Regions from separate parts of the Diplocloster hominis genome, predicted to be linked through region 1. Evidence: predicted binding sites of a transcription regulator. Region 1 holds the regulator's gene; the other holds the start of a gene.
What was found. Region 1 encodes Rex, which represses fermentation and respiration genes when NADH is low (regulators of the CRP and FNR family bind a similar motif). Its sites were predicted from a motif close to ATTGTTAANTANTTAACAAT; they were not measured.
Positions count from the first base shown of each region.

Region 2: a site for Rex is predicted at 8,626-8,645, ahead of rsxC (electron transport complex subunit RsxC). Genes of this name have one in related genera too.

Region 1 is NZ_JAWDIY010000047.1:870-13,944, reverse strand. It holds gene alr (alanine racemase) at 1-164, opposite strand, end outside; gene ABC831_RS24145 (NAD(P)H-hydrate dehydratase) at 288-1,775, opposite strand; gene ABC831_RS24140 (redox-sensing transcriptional repressor Rex) at 1,776-2,438, opposite strand; gene ABC831_RS24135 (ABC-F family ATP-binding cassette domain-containing protein) at 2,635-4,545, shown strand; partial or broken gene ABC831_RS26600 (DeoR family transcriptional regulator) at 4,684-4,881, shown strand; gene ABC831_RS24130 (DeoR/GlpR family DNA-binding transcription regulator) at 4,867-5,484, shown strand; gene ABC831_RS24125 (beta-L-arabinofuranosidase domain-containing protein) at 6,086-10,948, shown strand; gene yqeC (selenium cofactor biosynthesis protein YqeC) at 11,088-12,314, opposite strand; gene scpB (SMC-Scp complex subunit ScpB) at 12,318-12,878, opposite strand; gene ABC831_RS24110 (segregation and condensation protein A) at 12,904-13,075, opposite strand, start outside.
Region 2 is NZ_JAWDIY010000018.1:22,054-39,853, reverse strand. It holds gene ABC831_RS16440 (AraC family transcriptional regulator) at 115-1,113, opposite strand; gene ABC831_RS16435 (AraC family transcriptional regulator) at 1,518-2,360, shown strand; gene ABC831_RS16430 (VOC family protein) at 2,445-2,912, shown strand; gene ABC831_RS16425 (RnfABCDGE type electron transport complex subunit B) at 3,423-4,211, opposite strand; gene rsxA (electron transport complex subunit RsxA) at 4,225-4,800, opposite strand; gene rsxE (electron transport complex subunit RsxE) at 4,804-5,514, opposite strand; gene ABC831_RS16410 (RnfABCDGE type electron transport complex subunit G) at 5,507-6,139, opposite strand; gene ABC831_RS16405 (RnfABCDGE type electron transport complex subunit D) at 6,136-7,068, opposite strand; gene rsxC (electron transport complex subunit RsxC) at 7,083-8,402, opposite strand; gene rpsA (30S ribosomal protein S1) at 8,801-9,982, opposite strand; gene ispH (4-hydroxy-3-methylbut-2-enyl diphosphate reductase) at 9,970-10,815, opposite strand; gene cmk ((d)CMP kinase) at 10,812-11,486, opposite strand; gene ABC831_RS16380 (BaiN/RdsA family NAD(P)/FAD-dependent oxidoreductase) at 11,523-12,782, opposite strand; gene ABC831_RS16375 (acyl carrier protein) at 12,996-13,226, opposite strand; gene ABC831_RS16370 (AMP-dependent synthetase/ligase) at 13,287-14,939, opposite strand; gene ABC831_RS16365 (HD domain-containing phosphohydrolase) at 14,970-16,499, opposite strand; gene ABC831_RS16360 (histidine kinase N-terminal 7TM domain-containing protein) at 16,512-17,800, opposite strand, start outside.

The sequences.
Region 1 (13,075 bases):
CCTTCCACCAGGCGGGCGATCGGTACCGCGCCATGACCATAACCATCCGTTTTCACAACGGCAATCACAGACGTACCCGGCGATAAATTTCTGTGCATCTGTTCCATATTATATGCAACTGCATCCAAGTTCACTTCTGCAAACACCCTGCTGTAAGTTTTCATGCTTTCCTCCAGTGCCGCATTATCTGCGGCTTAATTCAGGTATGGTGTATCCATTTCCTCCAGTGCCGCATGATCTGCGGCTAAAATTCAGGTATGGTGTATCCGTTTCCTCCAGTGCCGCATTTACTGCGGTTTTAATATTTCCGAAATGCTATCCACCAGGTCATGTGCCATCAGACTGTACATTCCGCACTTTTTTGCCGCGGCATCTCCAGCCAATCCATGCAGAAACACTCCAAAAGCTGCCGCCTCCTCCACCTGCATATGCTGGGCAATCAGTCCCGCAATCACCCCAGTCAGAACGTCCCCTGATCCGCCGGTGGCCATTCCGTTATTACCGGTCCGGTTGATATAGAGCCTCTGATCCGGTGCGGCCACAACCGTTCTGGCATCTTTCAGAACACAGGTCAACCCATTCTCCCCCGCAAACTCTCCGGCGGTATTCAATAGATCTGATGAGATATCCGATATCTCTTTACCCGTCAGCCGGCTCATCTCTCCCAGATGAGGCGTTATGATGACCTGCTGCTTATGGTTCTTAAGCCATTCCGGATGCCCGGCCAGCAGGTTCAGACCATCCGCATCAATAATCAGGGGTATCTGCGCATTTTTCATTATATATTCCAAAACCCGCAGCGCGGTAAAGCTTCTTCCAAGGCCGGGTCCCACTACGGCCACATCGGCCCATCTGAGGCTTTCCTTCAATGCTTCCAGGGAAGCTTCCTCTTCCCTATAAGTAGTCAGCACCGCTTCCGGAATCAGATTCTGCAGAATATGGCGGTTTGTCTCACCGGTATAGATCCGTACCAGTCCGGCCCCCGTCCGATACGCAGCCTTTGCTGAGAAATAAGCCGCTCCGGCCATGTTGACCGATCCGCCCACCAGAAGAACCTTTCCAAAAGAACCCTTATTCGAATACGCCGGCCGCATCGGCAGACGCTTAAGATCTTCTTTCCCATACGTATACACACGGGGAGGCTTCTCCAGTCCCCGGCAGTTAATTCCGATATCCTGCACCGTTACTCTGCCTGCATATCCGGCTCCCGGATACAGCAGCAGGCCTATCTTCTCATATGCAAACGTCACCGTGGCATCCGCTTTTACCGCAGCGCCCATCACACGGCCGTTATCCGCGTTAATGCCGGAGGGCACATCCACGGACAGAACAAAGGCTCCTGACTCATTCACCTGCCGGATACACTGCGCATAATCACCTGTCACCTCTCTGGTAAGTCCGATGCCGAAAATAGCATCCACTATCATAGTATATTCCGACAAAGGCATTTTGCTTACCGGTTCCAGCCCAATTGCACGTAAAATTCCCAACTGTGCAGCCGCCTGGGCAGAACACCTCTCCTCCTGACCCGTCAGATACACATCCACCGGTATTCCCTTTTCATGGAGGAGTCTGGCCACTGCCATGCCGTCTCCCCCGTTATTCCCTGTACCGCACACCACCAGGACCCGCTTAAGATCACAGCCGCAGGACAAGGCCTCCCGAACTACAGCTAGAGCTGCCCTTTCCATCAGTACCATGGAGGGCAGCCCTACTTTTTCAATCGTATAGTTGTCACAGCATTTCATTTCCTGAGAGTTCAATAAATACTTCAATTATTTCTTCCCCTTTATCTCCTGCTTATGCTCTTCCTCATATCTGGTCAGATTATAAGACAGACGCATAATGCTCTCGGAGAGATGTACATTCTCCACCATCACACCTTCCGGAACATTCAGATCCGTATGTGCAAAATTCCAGATCGCGCGGACGCCGTAAGAAATCAGCCGGTCGGCCACTTCCGTAGCGCTCGTCTTTGGAAGCGTCAGCGTCGCTATCTGAATGTCATTCTCCTTAATAAACTCTTCCATCTGTTCCATGGGCATAATTGGAATCCCCCGGACTGTCCTGCCGGACAGCTTCGGATTAATATCAAAGATCCCTTTTACAATAAATCCCCGTTTTTCAAATGCCGGATAATTAGCCAACGCCTGACCCAGATTTCCTCCGCCGATAATGATGACATTATGTTTCTTATCCAGTCCCAGCAGGCGTCCGATCTCATCGTATAAATATTTAACATTATAACCATATCCCTGCTGGCCAAACCCACCGAAATTATTCAAATCCTGGCGTATCTGCGACGCCGTCACCCTCATCCGTTCGCTCAGTTCATTGGAAGAAATCCGCTCTACGCCGCTTTCCATCAATTCTCCCAGATAACGATAATATCTTGGCAGCCTGCGAATAACCGCCTTTGAAATTTCCTTCTCTTCCACGGTACTTCCTCCTAGCTCATATCATGCTTCCATTATATAATATCTGCCAAATTATTGTCAAACCTTATTGGGGAAAGTTGGGAATTGGTTGGCGGCGCCAAATATAAGAAACTATTGAATGGAACCGGCCGTCAGGTTATAATGGTTTCAACTGTATGTGCGGAATACAGAGTTTGGACGAAAGGACTGGGTAGGTATGATATTAGCTTGCCAGAGTATACATAAGGCTTTTGGAGAGGAAACGATTCTTTCAGATATTTCTTTTCATATAGAAGAAAAAGAAAAAGCGGCGATCGTGGGAAATAATGGGGTCGGGAAATCCACGCTGCTTAAAATTATCGTAGGGGAGCTGACGGCGGATTCCGGGGAAGTGGTGATGGCGAAGGGAAAAACCCTTGGGTATCTGGCACAGCATCAGGAGCTGATCAGCGGGCGCAGCATTTATGAGGAATTGTTGTCGGTGAAACAAGATATCCTGGATATGGAACAGCGGATCCGGCAGATTGAGATCGATATGAAATCAGTGGAGGGGGATGCGCTGGAGGAGTTGATGGGGACTTATACCAGGCTGACCCATGAGTTTGAGTTGAAAAACGGGTATGCTTATAAAAGTGAGATCACAGGGGTTTTAAAAGGGCTCGGGTTCGGGGAGGAGGACTTTGATAAAGAGGTGGACACGCTCTCGGGCGGCCAGAAGACCCGGGTGTCTTTAGGAAGGCTTCTGCTGTCCAACCCGGATATCCTGCTGCTGGATGAGCCGACAAACCATTTGGATATGCAGTCGATCACCTGGCTTGAGACTTATCTGAAAGGGTATCCGGGGGCCGTGATTCTGGTAGCCCATGACCGGTATTTTCTGAACAGGATCGTGACGAAGGTGGTTGAACTGGAACGGACGAAAGCGACGGTCTATCAGGGAAATTATACGGATTTTGCCCGGAAGAAGGCGATGCTGCGGGACGCGCTGGTGAAACAGTATCTGAATCAGCAGCGGGAACGCAAGCACCAGGAAGATGTGATCGCGAAGCTGCGTTCTTTTAATCGGGAGAAATCCATCCGCAGAGCGGAAAGCAGGGAGAAGCTTCTGAATAAGATGGAGGTGCTGGAAAAACCGGCGGAGGATACCGCCCAGATGAGGATACATCTGGAGCCCAGGATTACCAGCGGGAATGACGTGCTGTCGGTGGAGAATCTTTCGAAGTCGTTCCCTCCTCTTGAGTTATTCCGTGGGATTCACTTTGATATCAAGCGGGGAGAACGGGTCGCGCTTATTGGAAATAATGGCACAGGAAAGACTACGATTCTAAAGATTATTAACGGTCTGCTTCCAGCGGACGAAGGGGATATTATTCTGGGGACGAATGTGCAGATCGGTTATTATGATCAGGAACATCATGTTCTGCATATGGAGAAGACTCTGTTCGAGGAATTGTCGGATACCTATCCGGATTTGAATAATACCCAGATCCGGAATGTGCTGGCGGCATTTTTATTTACCGGAGATGATGTATTCAAGAGGATCGGGGATCTGAGCGGCGGGGAGCGGGGCCGGGTGTCCCTGGCTAAGCTGATGCTCTCCGAGGCCAATTTTCTGATTCTGGATGAGCCCACCAACCATTTGGATATCGCTTCCAAGGAAATTCTGGAAAACGCTTTGAAGCAGTATACCGGCACGGTGTTTTATGTTTCTCACGACCGGTATTTTATCAATGAGACGGCTACCCGGATTCTGGATTTGACCGGCCAGACTCTGGTCAATTATATTGGTAACTATGATTATTATCTATCGAAACGGGATGAGTTAACACAGATCTATGCAGGCACAACCGATATGGAGGATGACGGATATTCGGTATCAGAAAACAAACTTACCTGGCAGCAGCAGAAAGAGGAACAGGCCAGAATCCGGAAACGCGAAAATGATCTGCGCAGAATAGAAGAGCAGATCACAGAGCTGGAAACCAGGGACGCACAGATTGACCGGCTGCTGACTTTGGAGGAGATCTATACGGATGTGGAACAATGTATCTTATTAAATAAGGAAAAAACCGATATCTCAGGGCAATTGGAAAAACTAATGATAAGCTGGGAGGAGTTAGCCGAATAGCTGAAAAAATAATTGATCAAAGCTTGATGCCTACCTGATTGTTTCATCGCTAATTGTAAGTTTTTGTCATCCAACTGATCACTCATTGACATTTTAATACAATTTATATAACATTTTTTGTGAAGACAAAAGGAATATCTTTCTAGTGATACATGGGAGGAATATCAAGTGGTATTGACAGAACGATATTGCCAAATACTGGAGTATATTCAGGAAAAAAAGGCTGTAACGGTGCAGCAGCTTTGTAAGGAATTATATGCCAGTCCGGCAACAATCAGACGGGATTTAACTACATTAGAAAAATACCATTTGATACATCGAGTGCATGGTGGGGCTATTCTATATGAAAGTGGTAATACAGAACCCGCCTCATCTATTCGCCAGACCAAGAATATCACAGTCAAGAAAAGAATCGGTGATTTGGCCAGCGTGTTAGTGAAAGATTACAGCACGGTTTTTCTGGATTGCAGTACGACGGTTTACTACGCGGCTATGAGTCTGACACAGATGCAGAAGCTTACGGTGGTTACGAATGGTTTGAGCTGTGCGCAGTTTTTGTCTCAACAGACAGATTGGGATATTTTCTTTCCGTCCGGCAAAGTGGAGAGTCAGATGGGAAGTACCACCGGGAGCGATACAATATTGGCATTATCCAAATTTTATGCGGATTTTGCCATCATATCCTGCACCGGGCTGATCCCCGACGGGATTACGGAAGCCAGCGTCGATCAGTCCCGCTATAAGCTGGCCATGCTGGAAAACTCCCAGACCCGGATTCTGCTGTGTGACAGCACAAAATTCGGAAGCCGTTATTTCAGCAGGACCTGCGGTTTTGATTACATAGACTATCTGGTGACGGACATTAAGCCTCCGCCGGAATATTTCGAGTTGTTTGAGAAAAATAATTGCCAGATTATTTATCCCGAAGAAGATGAATAATCTACTCTGATTGAATAGCTTCTATTTTTTATATAGAGGCTGTTTTTTTATTGCTATGAGCACTTGTGCCCGTATTTTGGGCACTTACGTGCGATGCATAAAAAATAGTCAGCGAGGCTTTTTCGAGCGCTACTATTTTTTGTTGCTATGAGCACTTGTGCCCGTATTTTGGGCACTTACGTGCGATGCATGAAAAATAGTCAGCGAGGCTTTTTCGAGCGCTACTATTTTTTATTGCTATGAGCACTTCCGTGGAAAGAAATAATTATTCCTGCGTGATCATTTCTAATCGTTACGTGATCGTTTTCTGATCGCATGTAAGTATTTCTCATACTGTCGCTCTCGCATTGACTTTTCCCCTGATATCTACTAAATTTTTAAATATAAACAAATTGTTAAGGGACTGTTAAAACTTTTTTGTAATTATTTTACAATAGTTTTATTAATAATTTTGTTAAATTACATCGATGTAACTTATAAATCAATCCTAACATGACGGAGGGTGATCATTTTTACGGAGACAAAAGTAATCAATTATTTAACGTTTTATTTAACGTTTTTTAGCAGCGTAACAATTTTATAACTTATGAGGAGGTTTTTTATGAACCGAATGTTACGGAAGAGTATCAGTTTGTTACTGTCCGCCGCCGTGTTATTGCCGTCAGTCCTGACCACCGGCTTAACGGCTAAGGCAGAACCCTCAGCCGCTTTATCTTTTAAGGAAGTCTGGGGAATGGACGGTATATCAGGTGAGGATTTATCAAATTCTATCGCAGACCCGTTTGGAATGCTCCGTGATGGAAAATACTCCTGGTCTCTCGGTGAAGGAGCCGGTGTAAACGCAAGCAATGCTCTGGCCTTTACAGACCTGGCAGGAGAAGGTGCTTACAGCGATTGCGATCTACGTTATCATATGCTGCCGGAAGGTACCAAAAATACCGACTGGAGCGGAGCACAGGAATTATGGTTTTACGCTGATATGAGCAGTTTTGGTTCTGAATCAAGTCAGATCCGGTTTGCATTTCAGGAAGAAATGTTTAAATCAGACGGCAGCGGCAATGGCCTCCATGCTCTCGCATTAAGAAATGGGGCAGCCTACGGAACCAACGATGGCAGCGGTTGGAAAAGCGGAACCGTCAGCGACAGCTGTGTAAACCTGGAACCTGGTTTCCGGGGCTGGGTCAGAATTCCTCTGGACAGTTCCACATTCAGCGCTTACTGGATGGGTGATGACACGCTGTATCTCAAAAATGTAAATCAGTTGAATATGCATATAAATGGGAACGGAACCACACAGAATAAAACAGCTTTGATTGACAGCATCGGTGTGGTCGGTAATTTCGACGATGGAACTTCTCTTCCTACGGATACCCCGCCTACGATCCAGCAGGCCTGGAGTATTGAAGATATGGATGACTCCATACTCACTGTTGCCGAAGGCGGTATGCTTGGAGATTATTCCGGTATGTCGTTAGGAGATGCTCCTACCTGTGGTTTATCTGTAGCGGCAGGTAAAGGTGTGGACGGTTCCAATGCTTTAGCATGGTCAAGCCTGAACACCCGTGACTGGTATGGAGATCTGGATTTCAAACTCCCTGGGGCACCGGGAGCTGTTATGGACTGGAGAGGTGCAACCGAAGCATGGTTTTACGCGGATGCATCAGAGTTTGGTGATTCTGCCCAAATTCATTTCGCTTTCCAGGAAGGCACCCATGATGATGTCCTTCATGCAATGGAACTGAAATCCGGAGTGGTTTTCTACGTACAGAACGGGGACTCCTGGCAGACCAAAACAGTCGATGACAATCATATGATCGTTCTGGATCCCGGATTCAGCGGCTGGGTACGCGTTCCGTTAAATAACAGGACCTGGTCTCAGTATTTTAGCACCCACGGGGAAGATGACGGCAATTTATACTTACATAATGTGAACCAGCTAAATATGCGCGTGAACGGCAGTGACGCCAATGTCGGCACATCGATCTATTTCGATGCGTTCTCCTTTGTCGGCGACGTAGGCGGCTCTGAGCTTCCTGTAAAGTCTAACGATAACCCGGCTGACGTTCCTGTGTTCAATGATACCATTACAGGCGATCCGAATCTGAGCTGCTACAAAAACAGCGCCACATCCATCACAGACTGCAGCGCCACCAGTGCAAATGGCAGCCCCGTCAGTTATCGCATCGCTTCGGCGCCTCAGAACGGACAGGCATTCATTAACGCATCCAATGGAACTCTGGTGTACACACCCAACGCCGGTTATTCCGGTCCTGACAGCTTCGTCATCAGCGCCACGGATAATGTATTCCGGACTGCTTCTTTGGTTCTGAATGTAAACGTCAGTGAAGAAACCGATCCCGAACAGGGTGAAGTAATAGAACCTACAGATCCCGAATATCCGAAAGACGACGAGATTCCTATGAATCCTCCGCTCATGGCTCCGGATACCAAACGTGCTTCCAGCCATTTAACCGACCTGAATCTGGAAGGTTACGTAGGCGGAAATATCCAGGGGAATATTGACAACTGGCTGCTGCATGCGTTAGAAGACAACCCGAATATTATTGAACAGATCATAAGCACCGGAACTTCAAACCAAAATCCGACCTTAGCCTCTGTTCTGGGCGACGCATTCGGAATGTTAAGCGGGAGTACCTACCGGCTTACACTGGCAACCACCGGTGGAGACGGAAAAACGATTCAATGGAATCACAATAAACTTGCTCCGAAAAATGAGTACAATGATATAGATATCAAATTCGGCAGCGATCCCAAAGCGACTACGGACTGGAGCGGAGCAAAAGAAATATGGTTCCAGCTAAATGCCACTGAATTAACGGAAGGCACCCTGGATATCCGCTTTGCTTTCGAGGAAAGTAATACCTCCACAGATAATGGCCGGGAATCCTGGCAGTTAAGAGAAGGCCAGACCATCCGTCTGTGTGCAGACGGCACGAACTGGACAGATATTAAAGTAAATGCAAACCGCACTTTTTCCGTACCGGCAGGCTTCAACGGCTGGGTAAATATTCCATTCAGTGCCGATTCATTCGAAGTATACTGGTCTGAAAAAGGCTCAAACGATGTGATCGACCTGAAAGATGTTCACCAGTTCCAGATGCATTTCAAAGGGAATGACAATACCTTAGGAAAGAACTTCTACTTTGATAACTTCTCTATCGTTGGAGATGTAAACGGTTCTGCTGATTCCCCTGCTCCCATGACCGGTACTGAAACCTTTAAAACCGTATGGGATCTGGAAAATATCCGGGAAGGCGGAAACGACTATACCGGCGCATTAGTACCCTGGTACAGTGAATTCCCCGGCAAGCTCTTAACGGGAATGGCCTATACCTACCGCTTATCCGATGATCCGGCTCTCCTGGAGGCCGGCAATAAATTGGTCGAAGAATTAACCAACGCGCAGGGCGAGGATGGATACCTGGGTATCTACACAGGCAGCGCCCGTATGGGCGGCAATGGAGCGAACTGGGATGTATGGAATCACTATCACTGCATCTACGGCCTCTATGACTGGTACCGGCTGACCGGCAACGAAACTGCATTAAAAACTGCGATAAAGGCCGCTGATTATATCTATGAATATTTCGTAGAAGGCGGAAAGACCTTTGACTCCGCAGGCAGCCAGACCATGAACCTTGGTATCAGCCACGTATTCGCACTGCTGTACCAGTATACCGGTGACACCAGGTATCTGAATACGGCGAAACAGATCATCGTGGAAGACTGGCCGAAATCCGGTGACTGGTTAAACAACGCCCAGGCAGGCAAAGAATACTATGAGTCCAAACTGCCCAGATGGGAAGCATTACATACGATTATCACACTTGGCTTATTATATGAGATTGAGGGAGATCCGATTTATTATACCGCGCTGGAGGATATCTGGTGGAGTATCGCTAAGACCGACCGCCATAATGACGGCGGATTCACCAGCGGCGAGCAGGCTGTAGGCGATCCTTACAACACAGGCGCCATCGAAACCTGCTGTACCATCTCCTGGATGGCACTTGGAACAGAATATCTCCAGCTGTCGAAGAATTCTTATGTAGCAGATGAATTAGAGCTCTCCTATTTCAACGGAATGTTAGGCTCTCTGTTGGAAGACGACAAATATGTAACTTACAATACTCCCATGGACGGCAGAAAAGTGGCCTCTCAGGTCGACATTGCCTTCCAGTACAACTCCGGTTCCCCTGACTTTAACTGCTGCCAGGCAAATGCCAGCCGCGGTTTGGGTGAACTTTCCCAGTGGGGCGTAATCGGAAATGATACGGACCTGTATCTGAATTACTACGGTCCTTCCGCAGCAAGCACTCTGACCCCCGGCGGAAATGCCATCACCATTAAGCAGGAAACCGAATATCCGAAGGATGGCGCGATTAAGATCACTCTGGATATGGCGAAAAATGAAGCATTCAACTTTAACTTACGTATCCCGGTTTGGTCCTACACGAATGCGGTCAAGGTCAACGGCGAGGAAATGAAGAATGTAGTTCCCGGCGAATATTACACCATCAACAGAGAATGGAAAGACGGCGACATAATCGAGCTGGATCTGGAAATGAGCGTTCACTACTGGCTGGGCGAGAAAAACTACAAAGGTTATTCTTCCGTCTACTATGGCCCTATCCTGTTAGCTCTGGATTCCAATTACAGTGATCTCGCCAGAGACGCCGCAAGATTCCAGACCACGGACCTTAAGAAAATGACCGTATCCGATGGAAGCGGCGAAGGCAGCTGGCTCTTCTTTGAGACTAAGACCGTAAACGGTATTCCTGTAAAACTTGTAGACTTCGCAAGCGCCGGAAAGGATAACAGCACCTATTACAGCTGGCTTAAGGTAAACCACAATATGAATTATCTGCCGAATGTAAAAGGCGGAAACCCGATCTGGAATAATTCTCCCGATCTTCCGTACTACAGCGTGACAGCAGGCAAGACCGACGGTGGAAAAGTTAAGATTCAAAAGGAAAAAGTCGCCTTCGGCGGTTCCTCCAACTTTACCATCACTGCAGATAAAGGATACACATTAAAAGACGTAACCTTAAACGGAAAATCATTGGGAGCCATTACTTCCTATGATCTGACCAATATCCGACAGGATTATAAAGTATCCGCTGTGTTTGTCAAAGAGGGTGGAGAGCCTACACCTACTCCGTCTCCTACGCCGACACCTACCCCGGATCCTGATAATCCGACACCGACCCCGGATCCCGGCAAGCCTACACCAACTCCGGATCCCGGAAAACCTACACCGACCCCGGCCCCTGGTGATAACAATGGTTCCAACCATAACTCCGGTTCCGGGAACAGCGGTTCGGACAGCACCACCAATGCACCTTCCACCGGTGATACATCACCGATCATCCCGATTGTAATACTTCTGATCGGTTCGGGTGCAGGAATCTTCTTCTTCCTGAAACGGAAATCCCGTGCATAGGGAGACCGGAAGAATAACAAAGCCTTTATCTAATTACTCTTCCAAATAATCATGAACGAAAAATCCCCCAAAAGCTTCACCACTTTTGGGGGATTTTTCCGTTCTGATCATATTACCCGATTGCTTACATTTTTGAGAGCTATCCGATATCCTGAGCCACCCAATAACTCTGTCCGGCTCCAGGATCCATCAAATCAGCCTTATTAAAGATCACCCGGTATTTTTCACTGCTTACCTCTTTGCGAAGCCCCTGAGGGCTTCTGGCTATCCGATACAGGTCCTCCATTGTAACCAAATGCTCTTCTCCCACCTCCAGAATACAGGCAGCCAGTTCCGGGCGATGGCAGATCTCCCCGACCGGCCGGTTCAGGCTGTCCAGACCTATAACCCCGATCACTACATCACTGCCGGGGAAAATAACCGGCTCATGTTCCGCAGGAGCCTTCAGAGGCCGCCCCTTGGCCCCGTCAGCTTCCACGATCAGATAGTCTGGTATCCGGACCAGTTCCGGATATAACCTTTCCCCTATACCGGTAATTTTATTCCCCGGAACACGCCTGCCTACAGTCAGACAACGTTCCACCTCAAGCATCTTACGCACACGCCGCAGATCCTCTGCTTCCTTCACTTCCACAAACTGTTCTTTGGGGCACCACAGATGAGTGGTGGTCGTCATCAAAACACGTGCCCCCTGCCCGCTCAGCTCTTTTGCCAGACGATGCATCGTGGTAGTCTTTCCCCCGGCCCCCACAATGGAAAATATTCTGTCCCGCTTAAGATCAATACGCAATTCTTCCAGAAGAGACACCCCATAAGGACGGTCAATATCCCTAAGTTCTCTGGCCTCCTTTACCTCGACCCAGGCGCAATCCTCCATGTGCCTTCGCACCACGGCCTTACCGCCTCTGTCCCCTTCCAGGTTTTTCAATTCATCCAGATAAGCCGAGGAAAAAATCACAGGGTTTCCCGGCTCCTTACCGCTCATCACAAATGCGATCCCTTTCTTTGTAGTTTGGAAACAGGCTATGAGCTTTTTCATGGTAACCGCCTGCAGATACGGCTGGTCACAGACGGCGAACAGATATGCATCTGAGTCCCCTGCCTGCTCCAGGCCCAGACGTATGGAACGGGAGATCCCCAGCTCCGGCTGATCATTGCGGACTACGGTCCAGTCGGTCTGGCATAGTTGACGCTTTATCTCCTCATACTGGGTAACAATGATTTTCCGGTAAAAAGAAAAACCAATCTCCGGAATCCGATCCAGGATATTCCGGTACATTGGTTTGCCATTTATCTCTGTTAACAGTTTGTTCCCGCCATAACGTCTGGCGCTGCCGGCCGCCAGCAGAATCACGCTCAATTTCATTTCTCATACCTCCAGCTTCATCTGCGCCTCTTCCTCCGCCTGCGCTTTAAAATCTTCCAGCTGTTCCGGATTCACGCTGGGCAGATCCTCGATGGAATGTACCCCGAATGCCCGCAAAAAATCCTCCGTCGTGCCAAACAGGATCGGCCTGCCCGGAGCATCCAGCCGCCCTACCTCACAGACCAGATTATATTCGATCAGTTTGTTCACCGCGTGATCGGACTTCACTCCCCGGATCTTCTCGATATCCAGCCGTGTCACCGGCTGCTTATAGGCGATAATACTGAGGGTCTCCAGCAGCACATCGGTAAGTACATACTTCCTGGGCTGTTTGGCTATCCGGATCAGCGCCTCGTACATCTCCGGCTTCGTACACATCTGGAAGGAGTCCTCCAGCTCAATAATCTGGATTCCCCGGTCCTCCGCCTTATATTTGTCCATCATATTATGTATAATCTTTCTGGTTGTCTCTTCATCATGGCCAATCGCCACAGCGATCTTCTTAAGTTCCACGGACTCTCCCATGGTAAATAAAACCGCTTCGATAGTCGCTTCTATTCTCATAAGTTCCACATCTTACTCCTCTGCCTTACGCCGCGCTGATCTGTATATCATCAAAAATATGTTCCTGCATGATCCGGATTCTGCCCATCTTCATAAGCTCCAGAACAGCCAGAAAAGTAACGATCACCTGCATCTTTCCCGCCTGCTTCTCAAGCAGCTCCCGGAAGCTGAAATCCGGATGTTCCGCGGCGTATTGC
Region 2 (17,800 bases), on a different contig from region 1:
TGTTTTTTTCCACCTTCCCTATCTGATTCGTTTTCGTAAATGTTCCTTGATGACATTTATTATACGGGATTTCCGTACAGATAACAAGGACGTTAATTCTCAATATTTACGTCCTTATTTTCCATCCAAATCCTCGCTGTCGCGGCGGTCTGAAAAATTCATCCGGTATTGTCTGGGGCTCATCCCGAATCTCTCCTTAAACATCCGGTGAAAATAGCTGGTATTATCGTAGCCCACCCGGAAAATAATATCCGTGATCGGAAGCGTGGTCTTCATCAGCAGATGCACGGTTTGATTCAACCGTTTTTCATGAAGCAGTTCCTGGAACGTCCTGCCCGTGCTGCTCTTTACCAGTTTGCTCATATTGGAAACGGACTGGCCAAAGCTGTCCGCCAGCTCGGTCAGCGTGGCCGTCTGATAATTTTCTTCTATATATTTCAGCGTCTGCATGGCGGTGGCGCTCTGCTGCTGGTCCGGGTTGGACTGCTCGATCTTATCCGTATAGTTAACCAACAGCATAAATAACAGTCCCATAGTCGTCTGGTTTAACTGCCTGTGATTCACCGGCTGATTAAGCAGTGACCAGATCAGGTTCTCCACCAGATTCTGGACCGGCAGCACATCCGCCACCTTATAATGCAGATAACCCGCACTGTTATTATTTTTCCGCAGCGTGTCCACCACAAAATCACTCAGCACGTTTTCCCGCTGGATCATGGGCAGCACCTCATCAAAAAACTGGGGCAGGATAAAAAAATTGATACAGATATCTTCCCTGCCCGCCTCCAGAATCTCATGGGAGGCGAACTGATTCAAAAACAACAATTCCCCCTTCCCCAGCACCAGCCTGGTCTCCCGGTTGATGATATGGGTCGTCTTTCCCGAACACATATACATGATTTCAATATAATTATGTCTATGTTCCGGGAACGGAATAAACCTGGTATGGGTACGGATATCAATCAAGCGCCCCTTATCCATCATCTTGGCACTGTCTACCGTAAATTCACTGGAGCTGGTATACAGTTCCCTCTGCACCTGCTTATCCCCCGTCAGAATCCTTCTCTCCTCTTCCGTAATCGCGGAAAGCCGCTCCATCAGTTCCTGCTTCATCTTCCCCGGAATTCCTCCTTTTTGATGGCATACTTCTCTTACCTTGCTATTTTACCACATCCGCATCGGGATTACAGCTCCTATTCCTCTTAAGTATCGATACCCGAGAACCGATATACCAGCTCCCGTTACCATTCACAGCCGCACCGGAGGGGACTGGCACCTTTCGGCAGCAATGCCGGGCTTTCCGGCAACTGTGTAGAGAAAGGGGCCTGTCCCCAAACCAGGGTGCAGCCCACCAGGCGTCCGTAAATCTGGATAAATCTGGAAGGAAGAGATATGAAGTTTTTGATTGTGAATCCACAGGCTTTTGTATATAATTTTAGTGAGATATAGAAAGATATATTAAGTGTATGACATTGAGAGTGTGACATTAAGAGTTCGACATTGAGAGGATATGAGGAATGGATCGATTGGATTTTCATATCAGGTACCAACCTGTGACTGCGCATCCATATACTATGGATGACAGTTATATACAGGTACCAGCCTCAACGCTGCTGCAGCCTTATGTCAGATGTTTTTGGGGATCGGTACGTAATTTTAATCCCCATGACTCCAGGGCTTATGACGGCGTGCTGCTTATACCGGATACCTGTTCTGACTTGATTATGATTCAGAACCATGACAGCGGGCTCATCCGAATGCTGTTTGTTGGATTGAATGATACCTATACCGTTGATGCATGGGATGTACAGGAGAAGAATATCTCTGTATTCGCCATACGTTTTCATTCCTGGGCGATGAACCTGATCAGCCGGGTTCCGATGAAGGATACTTTAAACCAAGCAGTAGCCCCGGATGACTTTTTCCCTGGCGTCCGGGAATTGGGGGAAAGAATATTTGAAATAAAAGATTTCAGGATTCGGATGCTGGCCGCGGAGGAATATGTAAAGAGTCTTATCCATTCCGGACAAGTCTGCCTGCCTTTCTTTGACGGTATAGATTTTATACTGAAGCATAAAGGAGTGAGCACCCTAAAAGGACTGGCTGAGCATCTATGCTACAGTGAGCGGCAGACACAGCGCATATTTATGAAATCACTGGGAATAACACCCGGATATTATATGGATTTGGTCCGGTATCAGTCAGTCTGGCAGGAAATGCTGACCGCCCGAATAACCGGCAGAAAAATAGACTATATAGATCTAGTTGCCAGATATGGCTATGCAGACCAGTCCCATTTCATTGCTAATTTCAAAAAATATCATTCAATGACGCCCGGTGATGCCTTAAATAACCTCTAAACATGTCGTCTTTTTCCTATATAACCGATACCCTTTCGTGATATTGTAAAATATATCACAAATTAAATGAATGGAGGTTTTCACATGATTTTTAGCTGTCTGTTCGCAGTAGCGGATATCCATAAAGCAAGAGCTTTCTATGAGGATTTATTTCATTTAACTGTATCAGATGATTACGGGCGAATGATATCGTTCGACTGTGGTCTGGTACTGCAGCAGGATTTTGACTGGCTGACCGGCATACCCAAGGCAGAAATGAAGAAAAAAGAAAATAACTGTGAAATCTATTTTGAAACAAAAGACTTTGACACCTTCCTGCAAAAGCTGAAATCCCATCCAGAGATCGACCTGCTCCACCCCTCCCGGGAAATGCCCTGGGGCCAGCGTGTCATCCGCTTCTATGATCCGGACCAGCACCTCATCGAAGTAGGCGAAAGCATGAAATCCGTAGCAGAAAAATACATTACCGCTGGTATGACACTGGATGAAATAGCTATCCGCATGGATGTCAAAGTCCCAGACGTCCAAAAAATGCTAAACGAAGCCGATTAACCGCCTTACCGCATCTTTCACCAAAGCAGGAGCGGCTGTCGCTAAGGCGGACGCCGGGGCGGGTGACTGTCTGAAAACTACGGCGCCGCCCGCAGGGTGTCCGCCCAGTCCGAGCGTGTCCCGGGAGGCTGGCAGGGAGAGCGGGGGCTATGGTCCTCCTCCTCACTTAAGGCGCCCGTGTGAAATCTTAATGAAATCGGGCCGGCAGGTTTGTGGCGAAAGACTGCGTTCCCTGCAGTCTTTCGGTGGCTGCTGAACCGCGAATGCATCGGCATTCGGGGTGAATCAGCCACGTACCGCAAACCTGCCGGCCCGATTTCATTTAGATTTCACCGGGTAACAGCCTTAAGTGAGGAGGAGGACCATAGCCCCCGCTCTCTCTGCCAGCCTCCCGGGACACGCTCGGACTGGGCGGACACCCTGCGGGCGGCGCCGTAGTTTTCAGACAGTCACCCGCCCCCAGCGTCCGCCTTAGCGGCAGTCCGCTCCGGCCCTAAGTAAACTCCCCCATCAAAGTATAATCTTCCTGGGACACTTCTCCTTACAAGCCCCGCAGCCGGTACATTTCGCCGGATCAATGTGAGCCACATTATTCGTTATCGTGATGGCGTCAGCTTCACAGACCTTTTCACACATGCGGCAGCCGATGCAGCCTACTTTGCAGATCTTCATGACATCTTTGCCTTTGTCCATAGAATTACATTGAACCAGCCGCTCCTGCTCATAGGGAACCAGCTCGATCAGGTTCTTCGGACATTCGCTGACGCATTTTCCGCATGCCTTGCAGGCTTCTTTGTCCACCAGGGCGATACCGTCCACGATATGGATGGCGTCAAACTGGCAGGCTTTTACACAGGAACCGTAACCGATACAGCCGTGATTGCAGGACTTGGGCCCGCCGGCCGGTACGAATGCCATCATCTTACAGTCTTCGATTCCATGATAATTGTAATCCTGCTCCGTGCGTTCGCAGGTTCCGGCACATTTGACAAAAGCCACCATCCGGGTCGATTCCCCGACTTCCTGGCCCATAATGGCCGCCACCTGTTCCGCCACCGGGGCTCCGCCCACAGGACAGCCGCTCACTGCGGCTTCGCCCTTGACGATAGCCGCCGCCAGTCCGGAACAGCCCGCATAGCCGCAGCCACCGCAGTTGTTGCCCGGGAGTACGCCCAGGATAGCTTCCTCCCGCTCATCTACTTCTACTTTTAATTTTTCCCCGGCGACGCCTAACATCAGACCGATCAGCAGACCGGTTCCACCGACTACGGCGGTCGCTATCAATATTCCAGTTAACATCTGTCTCCCCCTCCTATATCAAGCCGGCAAAGCCACAGAAAGCGATTGCCATCAGGCCGGCCGTAATCAGCACTATGGGTGAACCCTTGAATGCAGGGGATATATCATTGTATTCAATCTTTTCCCGGATACCGGCCAGAATCACGATAGAGATCGTGAAGCCCACTGCTGTCGCAAAGCCGTTAACTACTCCTTCCAGGACTCCGTAGCTTTTCTGTACATTCGTCAGGGCAACGCCCAGTACCGCACAGTTGGTAGTGATCAGCGGCAGATACACACCCAGCGCATTGTACAGGGAAACCATTTTCTTCTTTAAGAACATCTCCACGAACTGTACCAGCGCCGCGATGACCAGGATGAACACGATGGTCTGCAGGTAGGTCAGATGCGCGGGAGTCAGGATATACTTATAGACCAGGCTGGTCACAAACGAGGAAATGGTTATGACAAAGATTACCGCTCCACCCATACCGGCGGCCGTCTCCACCTTTTTGGATACCCCGAGGAAGGGACACAGACCCAGGAACCGGCTCAACACCACGTTATTTACAAGCGCAGATCCGATGGCGATTAATATCAATTCTTTCATCTGTTATTTTCCCTCCTTTTCCTGTCCCGGGAACAGGTGTCCCCCACAGGCGTTATTCATGCAGGAACTGCAGTCCCCGCCGAGACATCCCTGAGCGGGAGGCAGGGGCCTTCCCTTTTTCTCCGCACGGGCACGGACCTTATTCATGATCGCGACCAATACCGCCAGCACAAAAAACGCGCCGGGGGCAAGCACAAAGATCGTAATAGGCTCGTAGGAAGCCGGCATGACCTGTTTTCCAAGCAGCTGCCCGGAACCCAACAGTTCTCTCACCGCTCCGATACAGCACAGACCCACGGTGAAGCCCAGTCCCATTCCGATCCCGTCGAAAATAGACGGAAATACAGGGTTCTTCGAAGCATAGGACTCCGCACGGCCCAGGATGATACAGTTTACTACGATCAGAGGAATATAGATTCCCAAGGAGTCATACAGGCTGGGCAGGAATCCCTCTACCAGAAACTCCGTTACCGTAACGAAGGACGCCACGATGACGATAAACGCAGGCACACGGGCCCGGTCCGGGATAATATTGCGCAGCAGGGAGATCAGCAGATTGGACATGACCAGCACTGCCGTGGTGGACAATCCCATCCCCACACCGTTGATCACAGACGTGGTTACCGCCAGCGTGGGACACATCCCCAGCATCAGGACAAACGTCGGATTCTCTTTGATGATACCGTTATAGAGACGTTCGGTACATTTATTCATTTACACTGCCCCCTTCCAATGTCTGAAACCAGCAGAGCCCGGCATTGATCGCGTCCGTCATGGCTTTGGTCGTGATCGTCGCACCGCTGATCGCATCGATCTCATTATCTGCGGAGGCACCGGTCTTGGTATAGGCAAAGCTGTCGGCTTTCTTGCCCGCAAACTGCTGTTTGAACGCATCTTCCTTCGCCTTCATCCCCAGACCCGCCGTCTCGCTGATGGAGAGGATCTCATACCCGTTCACCGTTCCGTCGTTTCGAATTCCCAGCGTAAAGGTGATGTCACCGCCGTATCCCTGGGATGTAGTGATGTTCATCGCATAGCCCAGAACATTGCCGCCGGCATCCAAAGCTTTCATCGTCTCATTGACCACGATACTGGCCTTCTCCGAGTCGGCGCTGTTAAATCCGCCGTCCACAAGAGCTTTCGCGCTTGCCTGCGTCGTATCGGGCGCTTCCTCGAATTTTTCCGCGTCGGAAAATACGGTCTTGTATGCTTCCTGTTTCTTCAACTCTTTCTGCACCGCAATGGGGTCTTTGGTCACTTCATACACCAGCCCCAGCAGGACTCCGGCCACCAGCGTGATGACCGTCAATATAATCGTATCTTTTACGATTCTGTTCATGCGCGTTTTCCCCCTTTCCCAAATGCCTTCGGAAGGGTAATGCGCTCAATCAGAGGAACCAGCAGGTTACTGATGATGATCGCATAGGATACACCTTCTGCGCTGGGCCCGAACAGACGGAATACGCCGGTCAGAACCCCCAGCAAAATCCCATAGACGATCTGCCCGGTCTTAGTGATCGGGGACGTGACGTAATCTGTGGCCATAAACCAGGCGCCCAGCATCAGGCCGCCGCCGGCCAGCTGTGCGGTGATATAATTCATGTCAAAACCGTGTCCCCCGAAAATGATCAGGAACACAATGAAGGTAACAAGATATGTACCGGGAATGCGAAGATCAATGATTCCCATCAGGATCAGGAATATAGCGCCGATCATAATCGCAATCACGGATGTCTCACCGATGGTTCCCGGAATCCGCCCGATCACCATATCCAGCGTGTTCACAGGACCGCCGCTCTTTAATACGGCCAGAGGGGTCGGACCGGTAACTCCGTCATAAGCAAAGGATGTCATTCTGGCTGTAAAGGAGATAAGCAGAAAACATCTGGCGCCCAACGCCGGGTTCATAAAATTCTGGCCCAGCCCGCCAAACAGCTGCTTGACCACCAGGATGGCAAAAACACTGCCGATGACCGCGATCCACCAGGGAAGCGTCGGTGGCAGGTTCAGAGCCAGCAAAAGGCCGGTAACAACCGCGCTGAAATCCCCGATCGTAATCTTTTTGTGCATCAGCTTTTCATACAGGTATTCTGTCAGCACGCAGGTAGCTACCGATATCAGTACCAGACTTAACGCCGGTAATTTGAATTGAATCACACCGAACACCGTTGCCGGTAAAAGGGCAATGACCACCATGAGCATAATAAAACTGGTGGTGGCTTTATCTCTGATGTGCGGTGAGGAAGATACGCTTTTTAAATCACTCACAATTTCCACCTCTCTTATTTCTTTTTCCGATTCGCCAGAATCATTTTTCTCATGGATTTTATGGACTGCGTCAGACACCGTTTCGCCGGACAGACGAAACTGCAGCAGCCGCATTCACAGCATTCCATGCCGTCCCATTTCTGGAAGGCCGCCTCATCATAATGCTCCGCATAATCAGCCAGCCTGGACGGAATCAGATGTTCCGGACATCCTTCCACACAGCGTCCGCAGTTAATACAGCTGGACGGCTCGTACATGGCGGTCTCGTCCTTTGTCATACACAAAAGTGCGGAGGATGTTTTCGTGGTGGGCACATTCAGATCATAGATACCAAATCCCATCATAGGGCCGCCGGACACGATTTTCGCCGGTTCCTGTTTGAACCCGCCTGCTTCTTCGATCAGTTCCGCGTAGATGGTACCTGTATGTACACAGAAATTCCGCGGATCCTTTATGGCATCTCCGGTCACCGTGACGATCCGCTCCATCAGAGGTTTTCCCTCCAGAACTGCTTTATAAACCGCTACAATGGTATCCACATTATTAACGATACACCCCGCATCGGCAGGCAGCATGGAAGAATTAATCATGCGGTCAGTCGCCGCGTAGATCAGCATACGCTCCGCTCCCTGAGGATATTTGGTCTTCAGCGGTCTCACTTCGATCCGGGGTTCGTCCTTAGCCACCTGCTTCAGCAGCGTGATACAGTCCGGCTTGTTGTCTTCCACCGCCAGTATTCCTTTTGCGTTGTCGAACAGGGACAGGATCACTTTCAGTCCGCCTACCAGCTTCTCCGGTTCTTCCAGCATTCTCCGGTAATCACTGGTCAGATAAGGTTCGCATTCCGCGCAGTTGGCGATGATATATTCGATCTTCTCCGGTTCCTTCGGGGAGAGCTTCACATGTGTCGGGAACCCGGCTCCGCCCATGCCGACGATACCGGCATTCTGAATCCTTTTTATAATTTCTTCTTTCGTCAATGCCGATACATCGTCGACGGGTTCATACGCGACCTCTTCGTACTTCCCGTCGTTTTCGATGATGATCGCATCCATCAATGTACCCGTAACCGTAAGTCTGGGTTCGATCCCCTTCACTGTTCCGGATACGGATGAATGCACCGGAGCGGATACAAACCCGCCGGCCTCGGCAATCAGCTGCCCTCTCAGCACGGGATCGCCCTTCGCGACCACCGGCTTGGCCGGCGCCCCGATATGCTGAGACAGCGGAAATACCAGATCCCCCTTCGGCAGCACACTAACGATTGCTTTGTCTTTGGATAAATCCTTTCCGTCATAAGGATGGATTCCTCCCTTGAACGTCAATCGCGCCATAATTCTTTACCTACCTCTCTCATGATTTCCTGAAGCAGCACAATTTTTTGCACCGCATGTTCAGGTATCGGTGATACATTCTGCTCACCTTTTTTCTCCTGATTCTCTGAACAGCATAATAAGTTATATTCAGAGCCCTACTACTAATATACAGATTTTTACATAAAATTACTACCCTATTTCTTTGCAAAGTGTTATAATAAACTTAGATCGGGAACCAGCCGACGTTAAAATTTTATCAATATCGTACATAAACTAACTGCATGTTATTGGCGGCTTCGTATATTATCTATAAAATAAGATATATGTTCCTATTAAACACTTATTCCCATCGAATAAAAAAGAATGCCCTGTTGGACATTCTTTTTTTAATTGATCCTATCTTTTCGTTCCAGTGCTTAAGCCTCTTCGGTGTATTCCTCTGTATTCTCTACAGAAGCCGCTTCCAGCGCTTCGTCATCCGCCTGCTCCGCAATATAAGAATCCACATCCATCGATACTGCTTCTTCCTCTGTCCGCTCTTCTAACGGAGCTTCCAGAACTTTCATACTCAGGCTGATCTTGCGGTCATCCCCGTTGAAATCTACCACTTTCGCGGTGATCTCCTGGCCGGCCCGCAGCACATCCGAAGGTTTCTCCACATGCTCCCTGGAAATCTGGGATACATGCAATAACGCGTCCACACCCGGCTCCAGTTCCACAAATGCGCCGAAATCGGTCATTCTGGCTACTTTACCGGTTACGATGTTGCCAACTGCATATTTTTCCGCAGCGGTTAACCAGGGATTCTGATCCTCAAATTTTAAACTCAGAGCGATCTTATCACCATTGATATCCTTAATCAGAACGGTCAGCACTTCGCCAACCTTGAATACCTTCTTCGGGTTCTCCACTCTGCCCCAGGACATTTCGGAGATATGAAGCAGACCATCCGCACCGCCCAGATCAATAAACGCACCAAAATCGGTTACATTCTTGACGGTACCTTCCACCACGTCACCCACGTGAATTCTGGCAAACAGTTCCTTCTGCAGTTCCGCTTTTTTCGCAACCAACAGCTGTTTGCGGTCACCAATGATTCTTCTGCGTCTCGGATTGAACTCGGTAATCACGAATTCGATCTCCTGATCCGCGTATTTCGTCAGGTCTTTTTCATAAGAATCGGACACCAGACTGGCCGGAATGAATACACGCGCTTCATCGATGACAACGCTTAATCCGCCGTCCAGAACCTGGCTGACCTTAGCGGTGAGAACTTCCTGATTGTTGAAGGCTTCTTCCAGTCTCTTATTGCCTCTCTCGGCAGCGAGACGTTTATAGGTCAACAGGACTTGTCCTTCCCCGTCATTTACCTTCAGAACTTTCACTTCCATCGTATCCCCTACGGAAACTATCTGGGTCAGGTCCACATTCGACTCATTGGTATATTCATTTCTTGTGAGAATGCCGTCTGCTTTGTAACCTATGTTTAAGATGATTTCATCTTCTTTCACACCGATGACTGTGCCCTCGACTACCTCTCCTGTACGTATTGTTTTAAAAGATTCTTCCAACATTTGTTCAAAGCTCATTTCTGCCATTCCTTTTGAACCTCCTCAATTATTTTCTTTGGGGTGGAAGCCCCTGCAGTAATACCTACGCAGCCAACGGACAACAGCTTCTGCACATCTAAGTCATTCAGAGTCTGTATATAGTAAGTATCGTTACATTCCTTTTTACATATTTCATATAACTTCTGTGTATTGGAGCTGTGCTTGCCTCCAATCACAACCATAGCATCGACTTCCCTGGCAATTTGCCTTGCTTCTGTCTGTCGCTCTTCTGTGGCATTGCAAATCGTATTTACAACAAGTATATCATAACCCTTTTTAGAGAGAATTTCAACTAAATCTTGAAATTTATTGTTGTTAAATGTCGTCTGGGAAACCACGCAAAGCTCCTCGTTCCCTGGAACCTGGAAGCTTTGGGCTTCCTCCAAAGACTCTATAACGGTAGTTTTGCCACTGCTCCAGCCTTTGATTCCTTCCACTTCGGGATGCTTGTCATTGCCAATTATTACAATATGTTTTCCCAGGGCGCTCTCCCGCTCCACGATCCGATGGATCTTCAAGACAAACGGACAGGTCACATCGATCATTTTCAATCCCTGTTTCTCGATTACCTGGTAAATATGTTTGGATACCCCGTGGGAACGTATGATAATGATACCTTTTTTCAGCTGTTTTAACTCTTCCTCCGTATGAATTACCGATACTCCTTTTCGCTCCAGATCATCCACGACCTCCTCGTTATGAATAATCGGGCCAAAGGTATAGATCGGACTTCCTCCCTTTTCCACTTCTTCATACACTCTGTCCACCGCGCGCTTAACTCCAAAACAGAATCCCGCGGTTTTCGCAAGCTTTACTTTCATACCTTTGCTCTCTTTTCCTTATATAACTTCAGGATCTGATCAACCACTTCATCAATCTTCATAGAGGACGTATCTACCAGAACCGCATCTTCCGCCTGCCGAAGCGGGGCGAAATCCCTGGTCATATCCCTGTGATCCCGTTCTTCTATATCTACCGTGATTTGCGCCAGATCACATGCCATTCCCTTTTTCTGTAATTCCAGATATCTCCTGTTGGCACGGGTCTTGACACTGGCCGTCAGATAGATCTTCAAAAATGCGTCCGGCAGCACATAAGTGCCGATGTCCCTGCCGTCCATGACCACATCCGCCCCGGCCGCCAAAGCTCTCTGCAGCTCCACCAGCTTTAATCTCACCTTTGGATTGACCGATGATGCGGAGGCCATATTTCCAACTTCCTCCGTGCGGATCAGCCCGTTGACATTCTCCCCGTTCAGAAGAACCTGCTGCTCACTGTCCCGATAGCGTATCGTGATATCCGCTTCCTGACATGCCTTTCCGATCTGATCGGAATCGCCCGGCGGTACCCCCTGCCTGATCAGGTGCAGCGCGATCGCCCGGTACATGGCCCCGGTGTCCACGTAGACAAATGACAGCGATTTCGCGATACGCTTCGCAATCGTACTCTTCCCCGCTCCCGCAGGTCCGTCAATTGCAATACTATAGCCCATAAACCTTCCTCCCTTGTTGCTTCTTCGACGCACAGCCTATGAGACTGGTCCGTCTTTCGCCGCGGCTGTGATTCCCTGCGCGGCCGTATATGCTGTAGACCAGGCGATCTGTAGATTAAATCCCCCGGTCACTGCATCCAGATCCAGAACCTCTCCGATAAAATAAAGTCCTTGTGTTTTTCTGGATTCCATGGTGGACGGATTGATCTCTTTTACATTCACTCCGCCCCTGGTAATAATCGCTTCCTGATATCCCCGAAGCCCGGTCACCGTCATCGTCAGATGTTTAATCAACCTCACCAGCTGCTGCCGTTCCTCTCTGGAGATCTCATGAACCTTTTTCTCCTCCGATATCCCGCTTAACGCTACGATCACCGGTATCAACTTCGCGGGGAATAATTTCCCCAGTGAATTTTTAAAATCCCTGTTCCTGTTTTCCTCGAAATCCCGAAGAATCCGATGATCCAGCTGTTCCTGGGTAAGCGCAGGCTTTAGGTCGATAGAAAGTGTTACTGTGTCCTTCCCAATCTGATTCGTGATATAGCTGCTTCCGCTTAAGATCAGAGGACCGCTGACCCCATAGTGGGTAAAGAGCATTTCCCCAAAATCCGAATACAGCTCCTTTTTCCCGGCTGTGATCGTTACCTGCACATTTTTCAGGGACAGGCCCTGCAGACGCTTGACATAATCCTCTTTTACTTCCATGGGGACAATGGACGGCGAAAGCTTCGTCACCTGATGGCCGGCGGCCCCGGCAAACCGGTAGCCATCGCCGGTAGAGCCGGTGGCCTGATAGGAACATCCGCCTGTCGCTACCACACAGGCATCCGCGCACACCACCCGTCCATCTTTTAACCGGATTCCATGAAAACGAGTTTCTTCTATTATAATGTCTGTCACTTCCGCGCGCAGATGGATCTGCACTTGAAGGCGTTTCATTTCATTTTCCAATCCACGGATGATGTCCGAAGAATGGTCGGACACCGGAAAGACCCTGTTCCCACGCTCCACTTTCAACGGGACTCCCAGATCTTCAAAGAATTGCATTGCATCCTGATTTGTAAATCCATAGAAAGCGCTATATAAAAACTTCGGATTGGACCGCACACTCGTGAATAGTTCTTCCGTATCACAAGCGTTTGTTACATTGCAGCGCCCTTTTCCTGTGATAAATAGTTTTTTTCCCAGCTTCTCATTCTTCTCAAAAACTTCTACCTGACAGACACCGCTTCGGGCGGCAAAAACAGCCGCTGCCATGCCCGCAGCGCCTCCGCCGATAATCAAAACCCTTTTCATTCCTGTCTCCATTCCATCCCTCCGCGGGATGCACACTCCGCGCTGAGGAAAGCGCTCCGGCGCAGATATAATGTCTGACGACATTACTCACGATTGCACAGCAATCATGATCCCTCCGTGGGATGCACACTCCGCGCTAAGGAAAGCGCTCCGGCGCAGATATAATGTCTGACGACATTATATCATGGCCCCAGGTTTTTTGTCTATTCTAATTTATGGCTGGGTTATTCCCCGCTCCTCCAGATACTCGATCACGTCCCGGACCAGATGCAGATGCCAGACCTCCCGCGGTTGGATCGAGATATCAAAATGATCTTCAAAAATAACGATAATATTCATAATATCAAATGAATTTAAAGCCAGATCTTTAATAAAATCGGTGTCATAGGTGACCCCCTTTTTACCGGTCACGGTATATATTGCGTCCTGGATAAATTCCAGCATGATTCATCCTCCACCCTTCCATTTCTAATTCCATAGTTGACTCACAAGCCAAATCAATGCTTAAGCCATATGCCGCTTGATCTTTTTCGTCCCTGTCTTAGAAAATTCTTTTTCCCGTATATTTATCATCTGTACCTGCTGATAGGTCGGCAGTTTTTCATTAATGGAATCGATCTCTTTTTGCAGGGCTTCCAGTATCTCATAAGAAGACATCGGACCGGTCCGGTCCGGATCCGGATAGATACTGGCCGTAATCTTGACGTCATCCACGGATGTACCGCTGGCTGTTCCTGTTACGACAACCTCCTTGACCAGAGGTACCTGCATGATCATCTCTTCAAGCTTTTCCGGTGACGTTTTCTTTCCATTTTTAAATACAATCAAATTCTTTTTTCGCCCCGTCAGATACAGGCATCCATCTTTATCCTGATACCCCAGGTCACCGGTTTTAAACCAACCATCCACCATCACTTCTTTTGTCTGCTCCGGTGATTTGTAATATCCTTCCATCACAGAATCCCCCCGGACCCATATCTCATCCTCCACGATCCTGATCTCACAGCTGGGCAGCACATACCCGACCGAACCCATCTTATAAGACCGGTTGCTGTTTACGGAGATCAGCGGTGAACATTCGGTGATTCCATAACCTTGTAAAATCAGAATACCTAAAGACTCAAAATCCTCTGAAATTTCTTTTCCAAGATGAGCCCCGCCACAGATCATAATGTGCAGATTGCCCGCGATCTGTTCCCGGATACCTTCCAGAGTTTTGCTCTTTATACGGATGCCGCATCTTCTCAAAGTACGGACCAGTTTTAACAGTTTTTTCAGCTGCTCTGCCTTTCCGGCTTTCTCCGCATTCAGCCAAATTTGATTATAGATGGATTCCACAATCAGCGGAACTGTCAGCATAGTATCTGGCCTGGCCAGTTTCAGATCCCGCAGCATCGTTTTCAGATCCCCGTTTATATAGACGTGAGTCCCCCTTAACAGCGAACCCAGTATGGAACAGGTCAGCCCGTACGTGTGATAAAAAGGCAGCGAGCAGAATACGGTCTCTTCAAACGTCACATACAGACAGGAATCACACATATTTTTCAAAATATTCTTATGGCTTAAGATCACTAATTTGGATTTGCTGGTAGTGCCCGATGTGAAGGCAATTACCGCCGGCTGCTCCGGCTGTACTGTGATACGGCTACTTTTCTGTTCTATTGCACGTTTTCTGCCTTTTTCACACAATTCCTCAAGGCTTAGTGTCCCCTCCTTGTGTGCCCCCATTAATATTACATGTTTTAAATCCAACTGGTCCACACTGACCGGATCAAAAACCGACCGGTATCCTGCGGAAGTGAATACTGCCGACGCGTCCGACATCTGGACCATCTCTCTGATGTTGTCATCGGACTGCTCGATATCCACACACACGGCAACCGATCCGCAGGCCATAACCGCCAGGCAGGCCACAACCCAGTCGCAGCTGTTTTCACTGACGATCGCAATATGGCCACCCGCCATCCCCATCGCAATCAGCTCTTCTTTCAAATATGTGACACGTAAAACCAGTTCCTCATAGGTAATCGTGATTTTTTCCTGTTTTCTGGTAAAGTAAGAAATGGCCTCCCGACTCCCGAATTTACGTGACAGGCCGTCCAGGTACGCTGGTATCGTATCAAAATATTCGGTATCATACAAAGGGAATTTTTTCATTTGAGCCTCCTGCTTTTTATGTATTTTCTTCTACAGAACCGCCTCTTCATAAGTCCAGGCCAGCTCCTCTTTTATCTTCTCGTAATCGTTTAACACCGTCAGAAAGGCATCCACGATGTCCGGATCAAACTGGGTGTACCTGCCGTCTGTCAGTTCCTTCACCGCCTTGTCAAAACCCAGGGATTTCCGGTACTGCCTGTCGGATGTCATGGCGTCGAAGGAATCTGCCGCCGCTATGATCCTGGCCTCCTCCGGTATATCGTTGCGGCTGAGCCCGTCCGGGTATCCGCCGCCGTCATACCGTTCATGGTGTCCCCGCACGATAGGGGCGATATCCCCAAATCTTCGGATCGCGGAGAGTATCTCCGCTCCTTTCGCCGCGTGTTTTTTGACCCTTTCGTATTCGTCCTCGCTCAGCTTGGTTTCTTTTAGAAGGATGGAATCCGGTACCCCCAGCTTCCCGATATCATGAAACAGGCTGGCGACTTTAAGCCTCTCGCAGTAGTCGCTGCTCCTGCCGAGCTGCTGCGCCGTGCGCACCGCATAATAGGAAACCCGGTCCGAGTGGCCGCGGGTATAGATATCCCTGGCATCCACCATCAACCGCATGGTGCTCACCACCTCTATATAGCCGTCCCGCAGATCCTCGTAAGCCTTCCCCAGCTCTTCCTTCTGTTTATTTACCATGGCATGAAGTGTGGTATTCAAAACTGCCTGCGCGGACTGTCTGGCAAAAATCTCCAGAAGCTGCCTTTGCTCAAAACGAATCCCGTGCGGGGACCTGATCCCGATCAGCCCAATGCACTCCATCTGGCCGCTGCGGATCGGGATCATCAGGAGTTCTTCCTCTTCCACCGGCTCCTTTCTGCCCTCATCCCGGAACATATGCACATACCGCGCCACCACTTCATCTGTAAAATAGCCGCCGTTTCGCTTCATAATGCATTCCGGCAGCTCTGGCCCCAGCCCCTGATCCGCCGGAAAGGAAACGCAGTTACAGGAATTTATCCCCACAAACGCGTCTTCCGACCGGGTGATTTCCAGGACACCTTCCATAATGCTTTCCGCCAGCTTTTCCGCTGCCTGCAGGTGATATATATTAGGCAGAATATCCAAAATGGCAGACAAACCATGCTGGTATTCCTGAATCGTCCGCATCTGGCGAATCGATTTTACACAGGATTCCACAAGCAATTCCAGTTGGTCAAACCGGTCACTTTTCTCAAAATATCCCTGTATCTCCAATTCCCGTATTGTCTTAATTGGCGGAGCCATGCTTTTGTGGCCGGTCAGCAAAATAATATAAATTTCTTTGTTAAACCGGCGGATCTGCTCCACCACCTGATCTCCGCAGATAGGAATCATCAGGAAATCCAGCAGAAGGATGTCATACCGGCCGTTTCTCACCCGTTCCACAGCCTTCGACGGATCATTCTCCGTGTCGACGAGATATCCCGATCTCTGGAAATAAGCCTGCAGCGTTGATGTCATAATAGGATCATCATCCACTGTCAAAATCGAAAAAGTATTCCTTTTAGTCATTCGTTTTCCCTGTCTCATACACTGTACCTCTTACGATTCCTCTCTCTTAACAACAGGAGCTGCCCCCAATGGAATGGAAAATCCAAAGACAGCGCCTCCGCCGGGGTTATCCTGTAACCACATGGTTCCGCCGAACTTTCCTCTTACTACGGCGTTTGAAATATACAGTCCCAACCCGCTTCCCATCGTTCCTTTACTGGTTATCATTTCTTTAAACAGCCGTGCCCTCACATTCGGGCTGACTCCGGGACCGGTATCCGCCACAGATACATGCAGCTCTTCTTTGTCCGCTTTCATACCGATCACAATTTTACCGCCGCCAACCTGCTTCTGCGCATATATTGCGTTTGAAACCAAATTGTTCATTACCTGGATCAGATTATTGATGTCCCCATGAAGCGTCACATTCAGGGACGGATCATAATCAGCCACAAGCGTACAACCGCTGGTATAAAGTTCATGGCGCATCAGCAGCGTCGTGCGTTTCATCAATTCATTCAGGGTAAATGTGGAATCCCCAAACGGGGTCACACTGTTGGCCTGTCCCTTAATCGCCGTGATGATCTCAGACATATAGGAGGTGGATTCCCTGATTTTCTGCAGCCAATCCTTTATCTCATTGCAGATCTCCCGATAATCTTCCTCCACCACCTGGGGATCGCTGAGGCTGGACTCATATTCGTCTACCAGGCTCTCCACAGTGGCCACGCATCCAGATATACTCATGATCGGAGTTTTCAGATTGTGGGCCAGCCCCGCCATCATCTGCCCCAGAAAGGCGAACCGTTCCTGCTCCATCATATGCTTTTGTCCGTCCTGCAGCTGCTGCATACTTCGCTTTAACTGCGTCACATCTTTGAAAATCACTACAAAGCCAGCCAGCTGATCTCCGTTTTTCAATGGAGAAACATCCGTCACATAATAATATTTTACAGGCGTACCTTCTTTTTCTAATGTGACCGCCTGTTCATAAGAAATCACCGTGTCGGCCTCCATACAGGCATCGACGGCGGTCAACATATTATAAATTGCCGTTTTTTTGGAGATATCCTCCTCTTTCACACAGTCTTTCAGATATCGGTTCTCCGTTATGCCATACTGGGAAGCAAACACTTTCTCAAATGGAACATTATAATTGATCACAAGTCCATTGTCACTCAGGACCATGTACAGATCCGAGATCCAATCCAGTACGTGCTGCATGGCGATCGGTTTGATGTCCACCAGATGCAGCTGGTAGATCGCGATGCCGTCGAAAACAATAATAGGAATAAAGCTAAGGGCCGTCGCCGAGATAGGCAGGCTGTTGGTAAATGTCG